2 regions of the Paenibacillus kribbensis genome follow, and region 2 is predicted to be linked to the other one. Evidence: riboswitches for the same ligand, from Rfam matches in the RefSeq annotation. Region 2 holds a riboswitch; the other holds the start of a gene.
What was found. A riboswitch is a leader RNA that binds a small molecule or an ion and turns the genes downstream of it on or off. The one in region 2 is predicted to bind glycine.
Positions count from the first base shown of each region.

Region 1 (7,322 bases), 2.1 Mb from region 2:
GCTTTGCAACGAATATCGGTGGACGTACTTCGCACTCGGCTATCATGGCTCGCTCACTTGAAATTCCTGCGGTTGTAGGAACCAAAAATATATTGTCCCAAGCTAAAAGCGGGGATTTGATTATCGTTGATGGTCTGGATGGACACGTATTCGTGAATCCTTCTGAAGAGATCATTGCAGAATACCGTGCTAAACAAGTGGCATACGACAAGCAGCGCGAAGAGTGGCGAAAGCTGCGCGGCGAAGCTACAGTTTCTGTCGATGGTGTCCATGTCGAATTGGCAGCCAATATCGGTACGCCTAACGACGTAGCCGGTGTTCTGGATAACGGTGGTGAAGGCGTCGGCTTGTATCGTACAGAATTCTTGTATATGGGACGCGATAAGCTTCCATCTGAAGAAGTACAATACACAGCATACAAAACCGTTCTGGAAAAAATGGAAGGCAAACCGGTTGTAGTCCGCACGTTGGACATCGGTGGCGACAAAGAACTTCCTTATCTGGATCTGCCAAAAGAAATGAATCCGTTCCTCGGATTCCGTGCAATTCGTCTGTGTCTGGATCGTCAGGATATTTTCCGTACTCAATTGCGTGCTTTGTTGCGGGCAAGTGTACACGGTAACCTGCGCATCATGTTCCCGATGATTGCTACGCTGAACGAATTCCGTGAAGCAAAAGCTGTTTTGCTGGAGGAAAAGGAAAAGCTGGTGGCCGAAGGTGTAGCCGTATCTGAAGAAATTCAGCTGGGCATCATGGTAGAAATTCCTTCTACAGCGGTATTGGCTGACCAATTCGCCAAAGAAGTTGATTTCTTCAGTATCGGTACGAATGACCTGATCCAATACACAATGGCTGCAGACCGTATGAACGAACGCGTGTCTTACTTGTATCAACCATACAATCCATCCATTCTGCGTTTGGTGAAAATGGTTATCGATGCGGCTCATCGTGAAGGACGTTGGGCTGGTATGTGTGGCGAAATGGCAGGGGATGCGACAGCAATTCCGTTGCTGCTGGGACTGGGACTCGATGAGTTCAGCATGAGCGCAACTTCCATTCTGCCAGCACGCAGTCTAATCTCCAAATTGTCTCGTGCGGATATGGAAAAACTGGCTGCCAAAGCTTTGGACATGCAAACAGCCGAACAGGTTGTTGAATTGGTTCAAAGTATTGAAGGCTAAGGGTATCACATTTTTAAGGGTTATATCTTTTTCCAACAAAAAATTGCTGTGTACATACAGCAGCCGGTATCTCAACAGATACCGGCCTTTTTGCATGCTTCTTTTTTGCATGTATTTGATTAAATTTACTTTTAGCTGCACGAGCAGTTCAATACAGGCTTGCGGGCGGCAGTGGTTTCGTCCAAGCGTGTGACTGGCGTGGTATAGGGTGCATTCATCACCAGTTCGGGATTCTCCTCCGCTTCTCGCGAAATCTGAATCATGGTGTCGATAAAACCATCAAGCGTTTCCTTGCTTTCTGTTTCCGTCGGCTCAATCATGATACATTCCTCTACATTCAGTGGAAAATAAATCGTAGGTGGATGGTAGCCGAAATCGAGCAAGCGTTTGGCAACATCCAGCGTACGCACTCCAAATTTTTTCAAATTCCGTCCAGACATTACGAATTCGTGTTTGCAGTGGCCCGGGTAGGGAAGATCGAAATACGGAGCCAGCCGATGCATCATATAATTGGCATTCAGTACGGCGCATTCAGATACCCGCTTCAAGCCGTCAGGACCATAGCTGCGGATATAGGCATAAGCACGGACGAGAATGCCGAAATTACCGTAAAAGGCTTTGACCCGTCCGATGGAATCTCCCTGCTCCCGGTCCCAGCGATACGTACCCTGAGGATCACGCACAACCATCGGCTTTGGCAAATAGGGAATGAGCCGCTGCTTCACGCCGACAGGCCCTGCGCCGGGGCCACCTCCGCCATGCGGGGTACTCATCGTTTTGTGCAAGTTGAGATGCACAACATCGAAGCCCATATCCCCAGGGCGGGTAATGCCCATGATGGCGTTGGAATTCGCGCCGTCATAGTAGAGCAGGCCTCCGGCCTCATGCACAATCGCGGCAATGTCAGCGATTTGCTTCTCGAACAGGCCAAGCGTGTTCGGATTGGTCAGCATGAGCGCAGCGGTGTCGTTGCCTACGGCTTGACGCAGCGCGTCCAGATCCACCAGCCCCTGCGGGGTCGAGGGGAGGGTGACCGTTTCGAAGCCCGCGACGGTTGCACTGGCGGGGTTCGTTCCGTGCGAGGAATCCGGCACGAGCACTTTGTTACGACGCTCACCACGGGCTTCATGGTAGGAGCGGATCATCATCAGCCCGGTCCATTCGCCATGGGCGCCTGCTGCGGGCTGAAGGGTGACGGCATCCATGCCGGTTAACGCGGCCAGATCGTTTTGGAGCGTATACAGCAGCTCCATGGCCCCCTGGATGCTATCCTCAGGCTGATATGGATGAATTTTAGCGAAGCCTGCATAACGGGCGACATCCTCGTTTACCTTCGGATTATATTTCATCGTACAGGAGCCGAGCGGATAAAATCCGTTGTCTACGCCAAAATTGCGCCGGGACAAGGCGGTATAATGGCGAATAACGTCTACTTCGTATACCTCCGGTAATGCCGCAGGCTCACTGCGCAGCGCATAATCCGGCAAAAGCTCTGCCACCGGGCGCTGGGGAACATCGCATTCGGGAAGGGAATAGGCGATACGACCCGAACGGCTCAATTCAAAAATGAGTGATTGATCATGTTCCTTTAACAGCTCCTGCTTCTGATCCTGTCCGGCCTGCGTCATAGCAATCCCCCCAAGGTGTGTACAAATTGGTCGATCTCTTCTTTTGTTCTTTGCTCGGTTACGGCAATCAGCATGTGACCTGCAAGCTCCTCGTAGTCCCGGCCCAACTCATAGCCACCGATAAATCCCGCATCAAGCAATCCGGCCTGGAGCTTGGCCATATCCGTACCCTCAGGCAGTTTAAGGGCAAACTCGTTAAAGGTCGGCGCGTTAAAGGAAGCAGTTACGCCCTTTAAGCTTAGCAATTGCTCCAATGCATAGCGGCTTTTATGCAAATTCAGCTCGGCGACTTCCCGCATGCCCTGTCTCCCCATAACGGACAAATACACAGATGCAGATAAAGCAAGCAATGCTTGATTGGAGCAAATGTTGGACGTGGCTTTTTCACGGCGGATATGCTGTTCCCGTGCCTGCAAGGTCAGCACGAAGCCGCGTTTGCCGTTGCGGTCTGTCGTTTGGCCCACAATACGCCCGGGGATGCGGCGCATATGCGCCTGAGAAACGGCAAAGTAACCGCAGGTCGGACCGCCAAGGGAGGGAGAGATGCCAAGCGGCTGTGCGTCTCCGACGACAATATCCGCACCCTGCTTGCCGGGCGTCTCCAGCAAGCCCAGCGCCAGCGGGTTGGCGCTGACAACCATAAGCCCTTGGTGCGCATGGATCAGATCAGCCATCGGCTTCAAATGTTCCACGGCTCCGAAAAAGTTGGGACTTTGAACCAAAACAGCCGCCGTCTGTTCCGATACGGCCGCTGCCAATGCCTCTACATCCGTTACACCGTCCGAATAGCCAATCTCCACGATGTCCAAGCCTAGCCCGCGTGCATAGGCAGCCAATACCTGACGTGCCTCCGGGTGGACGGTTCGTGATACGATAAGCTGTTTACGGCGGGTGGCAGAGGCGGCCAGTGAGCCTGCCTCTGCCAGCGCAGTCGCTCCATCATACATGCTGGCATTGGCTACAGCCATGCCTGTTAATTCGCAAATATACGATTGAAATTCGAATATGGCTTGCAGCTCGCCCTGGCTTACCTCTGGCTGATAGGGAGTGTAGGCAGTGTAAAATTCCGAGCGCGAAGTGATGTGCTGAATGACGGACGGAATATGATGATCATAAATCCCTGCACCAAGAAAGCTGACATGTGTGTCTGTGTTGGCATTATGCCCTGCCAGCTCGGCCAGATGGCGGGTTAAGGCTCTTTCGTCCAGTCGAGAGGACATGGGCAGCTCGCCCTGATATCGGATTTCTGCTGGAATATCACTAAATAAATCGTCAATGGACGATACGCCGACCACACGCAGCATTTCGGTTTGGTCCTGTTCGGTCATGGGCAGATAGCGATGCTGCTTCATAGGTTCTGGCTCCTTTCAAAAAGCAAAATGTAAAGTCGTAAATTGGCTAATACATAATCGTGAACTGGAAAATCCAGAAGTCCATATCTCCTTGTTCGCTTTATAGAAATGAAAAGAGTCTAGGATCAGTGTGAACGTTTATAAAAAGGCGCTGCTACCACCTCGGCGCGCAGGCGTTTGCCACGGATCTCGACCTCCAGCGGTGTGGATAGCGTGCTAAAACGGCTGTCCACCAGGGCCAGACCCAGATTGCGCTTTAAGGTTGGCGACTGGGTTCCCGTTGTAACCTCACCGATTTGCTGTCCTTCCGCGAATACCGGGTAATGGGCGCGCGGGATACCGCGATCCAGCAATTCCAGTCCGATCAGCTTGCGGGGAATACCTTGCTCCTTCTGACGCTGCAGCGCTTCTCTGCCGATAAAATCTCCCTTGCCCAGCTTAACGAAAAAGCCCAAGCCAGCCTCAAGCGGTGAAATCGTGGCAGATAGCTCTTGTCCGTACAAGGGCAGCCGTGCCTCAAAGCGCAGCGTATCCCGGGCACCAAGCCCGGCGGGAATCAGACCATACGACTCACCTGCGCGAAGCAATCCTTCCCATACAGCGGCTGCTTCCGCTGCAGGTATATACATTTCAAAACCATCTTCACCTGTATATCCGGTGCGGGAGACGAGTGCTTTCACTCCGAACAGCTGCACGTTCTCACGGAATCGGAAGGAGGCCAGATTGGTTATATCCGTATCTGTCACGGCTGCCATAATACGCGCTGCTTCCGGGCCTTGCAACGCCAGCAATGCTATGGCATCCGACACATTTTCGAGATGAACGGATGCAGGCGCGTGGCGCATAAGCCAATCCCAATCCTTGTCGATGTTGGAGGCATTGACAACCAGCATGTAGCGCTCCGGTCCTTTGCAGTACACAAGCAGGTCATCCACCACACCACCATCGGGGTAACACAAGAGCGAGTACTGGGCCTGACCCGGTTCCAACTGGCTGACATCGTTCGTCGTTACTTGTTGCAGAAAAGCTTGGGCTTCTTTGCCTTCAACCAAAAACTCGCCCATATGCGATACATCGAATAATCCCGCATGTTGGCGGACGGCCTCATGCTCCTTTTGAATGCCGCTAAACTGCACAGGGAGCTCCCAACCTCCAAAGTCAATGCAACGGACTCCGGGCAGCGTCCCGTAAGAAGAATACAGCGGTGTTCTTCGCAAGTTAGTCATTTTTCCACTCCTATCCGGTGTGATCGGCTAAACAAAAAAGACAGGCTGAAAAAAACGTATAGACGGCGGTCCATACTCTTTTTTCAGCTCTGTCCTTGATACCTGAAAGTTACCCCGGTGTGCACCAGGTTTCCTCTTGGGTGATCCGCTCCATGGCGAATGCTCTCCAGAGATGCGTCCGGCAGAGGTCCTTTTGCCTGAGAGATTCACCTGCCGTGCAGGTTTACTCCTTCGGCGCTACCTTCGGGAATATTGTATGTTACCGATGGATACAGATAACAACATAATCCGATTCGCATGTACCTCTGTCTCACAAGCAGTAACAGCTATGCGAATCCTGGCAGTCTCTCCCTCCGCGTTCATCCGCGTTTGCAGTTGTCGGGGTATTTCCACAAGCATTGGCTATAACCCATTAATACGCAAATTCATTCAAAATGTCAATAAAAATGTCATGAAAATCAATCTAAAAAACATTTAATACATAAATAAGGATATGTAAGCGTTTGTTGTACCTTGTCGTATTTTGGTTTACAACGCTTTTTACAGTGATATGAAGTATTTTTGTTAGTATTATTGACATAGGTATTCTTGTTGTCATAATCTTAACCTGTCTAGTATAGGTGAGCAGAAGCAATTACATTCCCTTGGAAGTGAGGCGGAAGCAGGATGAGCGAAGTGAAACAGCAGCTTTGGTATACGGAGGAGCATGAATGGGTTGAGCGTATAGAGGATGGAAAGGTTCGAATCGGTATTACAGATTTTGCACAGCACCAACTGGGTGACATTGTTTTTGTGGAGTTGCCTGAGGAGGGAGCAGCAATTGAACAAGGAGCGGAGGTTGGTACCATTGAATCGGTGAAGACGGTATCCGATTTGTTTTCTCCGGTGACGGGAACCGTATTAAGGGTGAATGAAACGTTGGAAACTACGCCTGAGCTGGTTAACGAGTCTCCCTATGAAAAAGGCTGGATGATCGAGGTCGAGATCAGCAACGATGTGGAGGAAGCTCTGGGCAAGCTATTGTCTGCGGATGAGTACGAGAGATTGACTGCCGAAGGGTAATAATAAAGTCATATCGTGTCGAAAATTGAATAAGAGTGTCGTTTATTCGCTTGTGCTTGTATAAAATGGGGCTGTCCCAAAAGAGTTCTTTTCGGATAGGAATAAGCCAAAAATGACCTCATATTCCACGGTGAAGTGTCAAGTGGAGGATGAGGTCATTTTATATCAAATATTTTTCGTTTTGTTCATGCCGGTATCCGGCGTTTAAACTCTAGTCTGCGGATTGGCCATTTTAGCGCATATAGCCGCCCTTGCCGTCTGATCGGGCATAACCGTCTCTGAAGTTTTTCACAGAGGCCTCCAAACTTTCATAGCCTGCAAAGGAACCGCCACTTATGGTATATCCCATATCATCGAAGAAATCGCCGTAAGTAACGGCCTGTCCGGTGGCTCCTCCATGTTCTCGCTTGCTGACCCCGCCGTGACCAATCGAAAGCCCCTTAACTACGGCATGACCGCTCACAGTATAATATCCCTTCACTAAAGCGCTTTCGACCACCTGTCCATATTCCGAAACTTCTGCTTGTTCAGTAACAACGGCTTGATCCCCTACATGACCATGACCTGTTATTTTTGCAGAACCGTCCGCAATCGCATACCCGCTTAGGGTAGCGGATTCGCCGATCTGGGCGCTTCCACGCACCAGCGCATAGTCTGTAATCTTGGCTGAGCCGCTTACTCTTGCGGCACCGCGCACCACAGCAGAATCTTCAATGCGGACATTCCCGGTCACGGTTGCACTGTCAAGAACCTTGGCATTCTTAGCCACATAGACACTATCATCGACCCGAGCGCTGTCGGCTACGAAACCTCCGCCATTTCTGTGTACGTGCCCCCTGATGCCGGTACTTTCTTCAACCTTACGCATTTGCG
Region 1 is NZ_CP020028.1:1,485,527-1,492,848, forward strand. Features, by position in the region: gene ptsP (phosphoenolpyruvate--protein phosphotransferase) at 1-1,181, shown strand, start outside; gene gcvPB (aminomethyl-transferring glycine dehydrogenase subunit GcvPB) at 1,313-2,809, opposite strand; gene gcvPA (aminomethyl-transferring glycine dehydrogenase subunit GcvPA) at 2,806-4,161, opposite strand; gene gcvT (glycine cleavage system aminomethyltransferase GcvT) at 4,287-5,387, opposite strand; glycine riboswitch at 5,467-5,562, opposite strand; glycine riboswitch at 5,563-5,750, opposite strand; gene gcvH (glycine cleavage system protein GcvH) at 6,054-6,449, shown strand; gene B4V02_RS06700 (DUF6055 domain-containing protein) at 6,682-7,322, opposite strand, start outside.
Region 1: another riboswitch for glycine. It lies ahead of gcvT (glycine cleavage system aminomethyltransferase GcvT); the one in region 2 lies ahead of sdaAB (L-serine ammonia-lyase, iron-sulfur-dependent subunit beta).

Region 2 (7,322 bases):
TATTTATACGGATGGGACGACTTCCAATGTAACCGTAAGCACGGATTGGAAAAGTGATAATACAGCTATTGCTACAGTATATAACGGCACAGTTTCAGGCAAGGGCGAAGGGGAAGCGACTGTGGTTGCGACCTATAAAGATAAGATACAGTCGGTGCAGGTACATGTAACGAAAAAGGTTAAGGCACTGACATCCAGTGCACAAAGCCTGAGCCTGCGTTCAAATGGCACAGGGCAGATTGATCTGACAGCGACTTACAGTGATAATACAACAGCTCAGGTTTCGGGTGATGCTACCTGGACCTCGGATAATCAGAAGGTAGCAACCGTAGTTAACGGATTGGTTACTGCTCAGGGAGCAGGCACAGCCAACATTAAGGCCGTATATGGTCAACAGACCGTAACGATTGCCGTGCAGGTGGAACAGGTTAAGCGTTTGGATGTCAGTCCATCAGAGGTTTCCCTTTTGTTGAAGGATACGGAGAAGGTTAAGCTGACAGCGACGTTTCCGGATGGAACGGTTCAGGACGTTACAGAGTCTGCCGAGTGGAGCTCCAGTAATGCAGCCGTGGCAGATGTGCTGAAAGGGGCTATTACCGGCTACAGCGCGGGCAAGGCGACGATTACAGGTAAATATGGTACCATGACCGCTACCATTTCGGTGGATGTGGACCAAACGAATAAGCTGAAAGCCAGCGAATCCGATATTTTCCTCCGTTTGGATGAATCCAAGAAAATTCAGGTTTCTGCTGTTTACCCGGACGGGACGGTAACAGATATCACAGATAAAGCTACCTGGACATCAAGCGACGAGAAAATCGCGACGGTGAATAAAGGAACGATTATGGCCATTGGAGCCGGTTCAGCTACAGTGAGCGCCAAATATGGTGATAAGACCGTTTCCATCAAGACAGACGTCGAAACTTCCAGATATCTGGATTTGAGTGAGGACAAGCTGAGTCTGAATGCCAAGGAATCCAAAAAGCTCAAGCTGACCGCTACGTACGTAACAGGCGCGGAAGAGGATGTTACAAGCAAAGCAGAGTGGAAGTCCAGCAATGAGGATATTGCATTTGTCAGCAAGGGTGAAGTAACGGGCTATAAAACGGGTGAGGCCACGATCACGGCGTCTTATGGCGGTAAAACAGTCACAGCGACAGTATCCGTGAATGTGCCTGGTGATTTGGCTTTGTCCTCCAAAACAGCAACAATTGATATTAATGAGGACTATACGGCAACGTTGACCGCTACTTATGCCGATGGGCGTAAGGAAGATGTGACACAAGATGCGGAATGGACTTCAAGTGCGGAAGACATTGCTTCCGTATCCAAAGGAACGATTACAGGGAAATCATCCGGTAAAGCGGTTATTACAGCAACCTACAATGGCAAAAAACTGACGATCAACGTACAAGTGGGCTTGGTAGACCGGTTGGAAACCGACTCACGTGTAATTGCGCTCGGTGCCCAGGAAACGAAGCAGCTGAAGGTAACAGGCGTCAAAAGTGGCGGTACAAAAACAGATGTAACCAAGGATGCCACTTGGACTACCAGCAATGTGAAGGTGGTCGAGGTTAGCGAGGGCTTGATCAAAGCGAATGGCAGCGGCAAGGCAACCGTTACAGCTTCCTATGGTAAGCAAACCATTACGTTTACAGTGGAAGTGGACGTAGCACAAAGGATTGAAGCAGATGCGGTCTCGTTATCACTCAAATCCGGTGATCAAAAAACCATCGCGATTGTTGTTAAATCCAGTGATGGCAAAGAAAAGGATGTTACAACTCAAGCTGAATGGAAAACATCCAATTACAAAGTAGCTACAGTTAAAAAAGGCCAGGTTACCGCGGTCAGCTATGGTAAAGCTAACATTCAGGCGAAGTTCGGCGGAAAGGTGATCAGCGTACCTGTGGATGTAGATACACTTAAATATTTGCAAACGGACGAAGTCGCCTTGAATTTGAAGGCTGGGCAGCTAGCTAAAGTGACAGCTACAGCCACGTACAAGGATGAGTCGGAAAAGGATGTCTCCAAACCGGCTGTCTGGTCCTCGTCCAGAATTATTGTCGCCACCGTCAAAGACGGCAATATTAAGGCACAGGGCAAGGGGAAGGCCGTGATCACGGTCAAATATGCAGGCAAAATGACGAAGGTACAGGTGACCGTTCAGTAAGAACAAAGGGGTGTCCCAAAAGCCATGAAAATGGCTGTGGGACGCCCCTTTGCTTTGGTAAAATGGAAGTGTCGAGCAATCATTTTACCTTGAAAACTACGACTTGTTCTTCTTGGTCGATGCGTTGCGTGTAAGCGACTCGGTCAAACGCTTGCCGGTTGGCGTCTGGGCCAAGCCGCCTTTGGCGGTCTCACGGTGCTTTGAAGGCATGGCGCTGCCGACCTCAAGCATCACGTCAATGACTTCGTCAGACGGGATGGCGCTGCGCACCCCTGCCAAGGCCATGTCCGCTGCGGCAAGCGCGGTGACAGCTCCCAGCCCGTTGCGCACGATGCACGGAATCTCCACGAGTCCGGCGACGGGGTCGCAAATCAGGCCGAGCGTGTTCTTAAGTGCGAGACCTACGGCGTGAAGGGCCTGTTCAGGCGTGCCGCCGCGCAGCTCGACCATAGCGCCGGCGGCCATTCCGATGGCTGAGCCAATCTCAGCCTGGCAGCCTCCCTCCGCGCCGGAAATGAAGGAGTTGTTGGCGATCACGTAGCCGATGGCTCCAGCGGCGAACAGGCCGTGCACCATATGCTTATCATCCCAGCCGAATCGCTCCTGTGCACTGATAAACACACCGGGGATGACTCCGCATGAGCCAGCAGTGGGCGTGGCGACAATGCGACCCATAGACGCATTAACCTCCGATACGGACAGGGCATACGCCATGGCGAGCGCTGAGGCATCGCCGGAGCAGGTTTCGCCTGCCCGCAAATATTCGGCCAGACGCTTGCCGTCGCCGCCCGTCAATCCGCTGCGGGATACAGTGTCTTGCGTCTGACCGCGATGAACGGCTTCCTTCATCACTTGATAATAATCAGACATTTGGCGGAAGATTTCTTCCTCAGGAGTGTTCGTCTCCTGTGCCTGCTCTTGAATCATCAGACGGCCAATCGTGGTGGATTCCTCAGCACATAAAGCACTGATTTCATGCAAATGGGTAAATCGCATCAGATTCAGCTCCTTTTTTCAAATGAATCATTTTAATCTCGTACATATGTGGTAAGGACCGCAGCTTCGCGATTAATTCAGGCGTAGCAGGACTGTCCATTTCGATGGCAGTAAGTGCTTCACCATCCCGGCCTTTGCGATCCACGTGCATATAGGCAATGTTAATATCAGCCGCGCCGAGCGCCGAAGTCACCGCGCCTAATGTACCGGGCTTATCCGAGTGAAGAAGCACCAGCGTAGGCAGCTCTCCGGTCAGATTGACCCGGAATTCGTTGAGCTGTTGGACATGGATGCTTCCACCGCCGATGGAAGAGCCCAGCAGCGTGCGCTGATCCCCGCCCTTCCACAGCTCGAAGCGGACTGTGTTAGGGTGGGGAGCGGGTAGTCCGCTAAAGGCGAATTCCACCGCCATTCCGGCTTGCTCTGCCCATTGCTCGGCATCGGGAATGCGGCTGTCGTCCGTATCATAATTGAGCAGCCCTGCGATGAGCGCCAGATCTGTGCCATGTCCTTTGTACGTATCGGCAAAAGAGCCGTACAGTGTCATGCGGGCACGGTCAGGCTGTGCGCCGAGCCAGTGCCGGGCAACGCGTGCGAGCCGCACCGCGCCTGCGGTATGTGAGCTGGAAGGTCCGGTCATGGCCGGGCCGATAATGGAAAATACATCTTTGAAACGCATGGTGTGGCCCCCTGTATGTTTTTGTACCATAATATATGGTATTGCCGCGTCTTTGCGCGTATATGACGGTTCCCAATGGTGACGCGCGATGTGAGCACAAAAAAGGACAGGATAAGGAAGTTTCCCTTATCTCTGTCCTCGTTACCTGAGAGTTTCGTGCGGTGTCATTACCGCCTTACCCCTTGGGTGGCTTGCGCTCTCTCCAGAGTTGCGTCAGATGACGATACATGGACCTGAGAGATTATCCGTCAGCCGGGTGCTGGCGTCTTGCTCCTTCGGTGCCTCCAGGCTATAGGCTTCCTGGACGGACTCTCCCGTCATCTTCATTCGCGTATACCGTTCTACAACTATTTCTTAGAGTAATATATGCCGTGTCCGCTGTCAATCACGGAGGATAATTTTCACATAAACTAACGCATTCCCCGTAGAAAAAATTAAATTTTACATAATTATGGATGAAAACAGGAAGGAATTAGAAGGTTGATAGCTAATCTGATAGAGGACAATACCATTTATGGATAATAGGAGGGATATTAACGTATGGCAAAAGGCTTGCGCTTCACAGGTTCACGCTTGAAAGGAATGCTGCATCTAGCAGCGATTGTATCACTGCTGATCGGAATTTTCGTTTCATTCGGTCAAGTTAGTGCCGAGGGAGCATTAACGGTGGGAGAAGCACTCCAGCGTCAAAGCAGCGGGGGTACGGTGACGGTAGAGGGCTACGTCGTTGGACACGCGACCGGATCAAAAACGGCTAACTTTTCCAGCCCGTTTGCGAATGATTTTAACGTATTGATTGCTGATCAAGCCAATGAACGCAATACGTCTAATCTATTGGATGTACAGCTTACATCAGCGTACAGAGGGCAATTTGGACTTTCAGGCCACCCTGAGCTGATCGGCAGCAAAATCCGCGTGACGGGTACGCTTGGCGCCTACAACAATTTTGGCGGAGTGAAAAGCCCAAGCGCTGTGGAACTGGTGAGCGGAAGCGAGCCGGGAAACCCTGGTGAACCGGGCGAGCCTGATCCTGGCACTCCGGGTCAACCGGGTACTACATTGCCGGATGGAAAAGGCAAAAAGGTGCTGTTCGATAATACGCACGCACAGACAGCTGGAGCTGCGGATTGGGTCATTGATGGCGCCTTCTCCGATTTTGCAGGCGGGCTGCGCAAGGCAGGCTTTACGGTGGACCAATTGAATCGCAGCATTCCTTTTACCTATGGAGAGCAGGCCATAACGTATGACAAGCTTCGCCCATATGATGTGTTCATCATCGGTGAAGCCAATGTTGCCTTTAAGGCATCCGAGCAGGCTGCTTTGCTGCAATATGTGAAGAACGGAGGCAGCGTATTCTTCATCTCTGATCACTATAACGCAGACCGCAACAAAAACCGTTGGGATTCTTCCGAGGTTATGAACGGCTACCGTCGCGGGGCCTATTCCAACCCGGCTAAAGGCATGACGGCAGAAGAAGCTGCATCACCAGCAATGCAGGGATTAACCAGCTCCGACTGGCTGGCGACGAACTTTGGCGTTCGTTTCCGTTACAATGCGCTTGGTGACGTGAACGCTTCCGACATTGTAGCCGCAGATCAGTCTTTTGGTATAACCAAGGGTGTACGCTCAATTGCGATGCATGCCGGATCTACGCTGGCTATTATTGACCCCACCAAGGCTAAAGGGATTGCTTATATCCCCACAGGCACGAAAAAATGGGGCAATGCTGTAGACCAGGGTGTCTATAACGGCGGAGGCCGTGCTGAAGGACCTTTTGCCGCTATCTCCAAGGTAGGGCAGGGCAAGGCGGCATTCATCGGGGATTCTTCGCCTGTCGAGGACGCCACGCCGAAATATGTGCGTGAGGAAAACGGACAGTCGAAGAAGACGTATGATGGTTTCAAGGAAGTGGACGATGCGACCTTCCTGGTGCAAACCGTCCAATGGCTTGCATGGAAGCAGGACTACACGAAGCTGTCCGATGTGGCAGGTCTGACACTGGACCAGCCGACGAAGCTTCTGCCGTTCGAGGAGCCTGCGGCTTCTACAGAACCGCAGCCTGAGCCTTGGTCTGCTCCGGCAGCAGGCTACAAATGGTATGATCCAAGAACGTACAAGCCCGGCTCCTATGGAGCGGCTTCATAACCAGCGAAGAGCACGCGAGGCTCTAGCTAATCCAAGCCAACCGCTTGATCCCTTGGGGATTAAGCGGTTTTTTTCTTAACAAAAATTTAACCTGCGGTTGGTTATAATATTACATTCTGTGCCAGAAAGGTCGCGCTGCTGCTGAATCATTGGTTTTTTCAATGATGTTCATAGCATAACCATAATTGGTATATCCATATACTTGCCATAACCCCACAGCCCGAGTCCCTTGCAGCAGTTCTGGACCATTCACACTTTTGTATTATACCTATTGTACGGGGAGCTCCTCAGGGTCAGGTTGAGCTGATTTATCGCTCTGATCGTTACCTGGGAGAAGCAGTGAAGTGATTAATTGAAAAGATAAAGGCCGGGCTGATACAGCTTTCCAACTGGCGGCAGCCCTGATGAATGCCAATAGGCTTTAATGTGTCCGAACCTCCAGCCTGCGTGCAATCAGCGACATACTGTAATTGACAGCAAAGTATAGGAAGGCGGCGAACAGCAGAGCCGGAATGACGAAGGATTGATTTTGACCGCCGACAATCTGGATGTTATGCGTCAGCTCCGGCAAACTGATTATGACAGCCAGTGAGGTATCCTTGATAAGGGAAATAAACTGGCTGACAATGGGTGGAACCATGCGGCGAAGCGCTTGGGGCAGGATGATATGCCATAAGGTGCTGGAATAGCTCAGCCCGGAGGAACGTGCGGCTTCCACCTGTCCTTTATGAACCGAATTGAGGCCGCTGCGTACAATCTCGGCGATCATGGCCCCCTCAAAGATCGACAGTCCCGTAATGGCTGCCCACTTGAGAGAAATGGAAAAACCGATGGATGGCAATACCATGCCGATGAAGAAAATAATGAGCAATAATGGAAGATTGCGAATGAGATCAATGATAAAGGCTGCAACCTGTGAAATGACAGGTAAGCGCGTATAGCGCAGGATGCCGAATACAATACCGAGAGCAAAGCTGAACACGATAGAGTAAATGGCGACCTCCAGTGTTAGCAGGAAGCCCTCCAGTATAAAGCGCACATTAGGCCATACAAACAATCCGCTGAAATCCATGCAGGCTTCCCTCCTTAGGATGTTTTGGACAGACGTCGCTCCATGTACAGTACAAGAAAGCTGAGCGGAACCGTCAATGTAAGGTACAATAACGCCGTGATGGCGTAGACTGTGATGGGTAAGAAGGTGTCCGAGTTAATCAGATCAGAGTAATACATCAGGTCCAGTCCGGCTACAATGGCCAGCACGGAAGAGTTTTTGACCAGATTAATGAATTGGTTGCCAATCGCAGGCAGTACGACTTTGATGGCTTGCGGTAA
Region 2 is NZ_CP020028.1:5,171,446-5,178,767, reverse strand. Features, by position in the region: gene B4V02_RS23050 (Ig-like domain-containing protein) at 1-2,170, shown strand, start outside; gene sdaAA (L-serine ammonia-lyase, iron-sulfur-dependent, subunit alpha) at 2,267-3,166, opposite strand; gene sdaAB (L-serine ammonia-lyase, iron-sulfur-dependent subunit beta) at 3,144-3,845, opposite strand; glycine riboswitch at 4,057-4,172, opposite strand; gene B4V02_RS26855 (DUF6359 domain-containing protein) at 4,386-5,990, shown strand; gene B4V02_RS23030 (amino acid ABC transporter permease) at 6,412-7,062, opposite strand; gene B4V02_RS23025 (amino acid ABC transporter permease) at 7,077-7,322, opposite strand, start outside.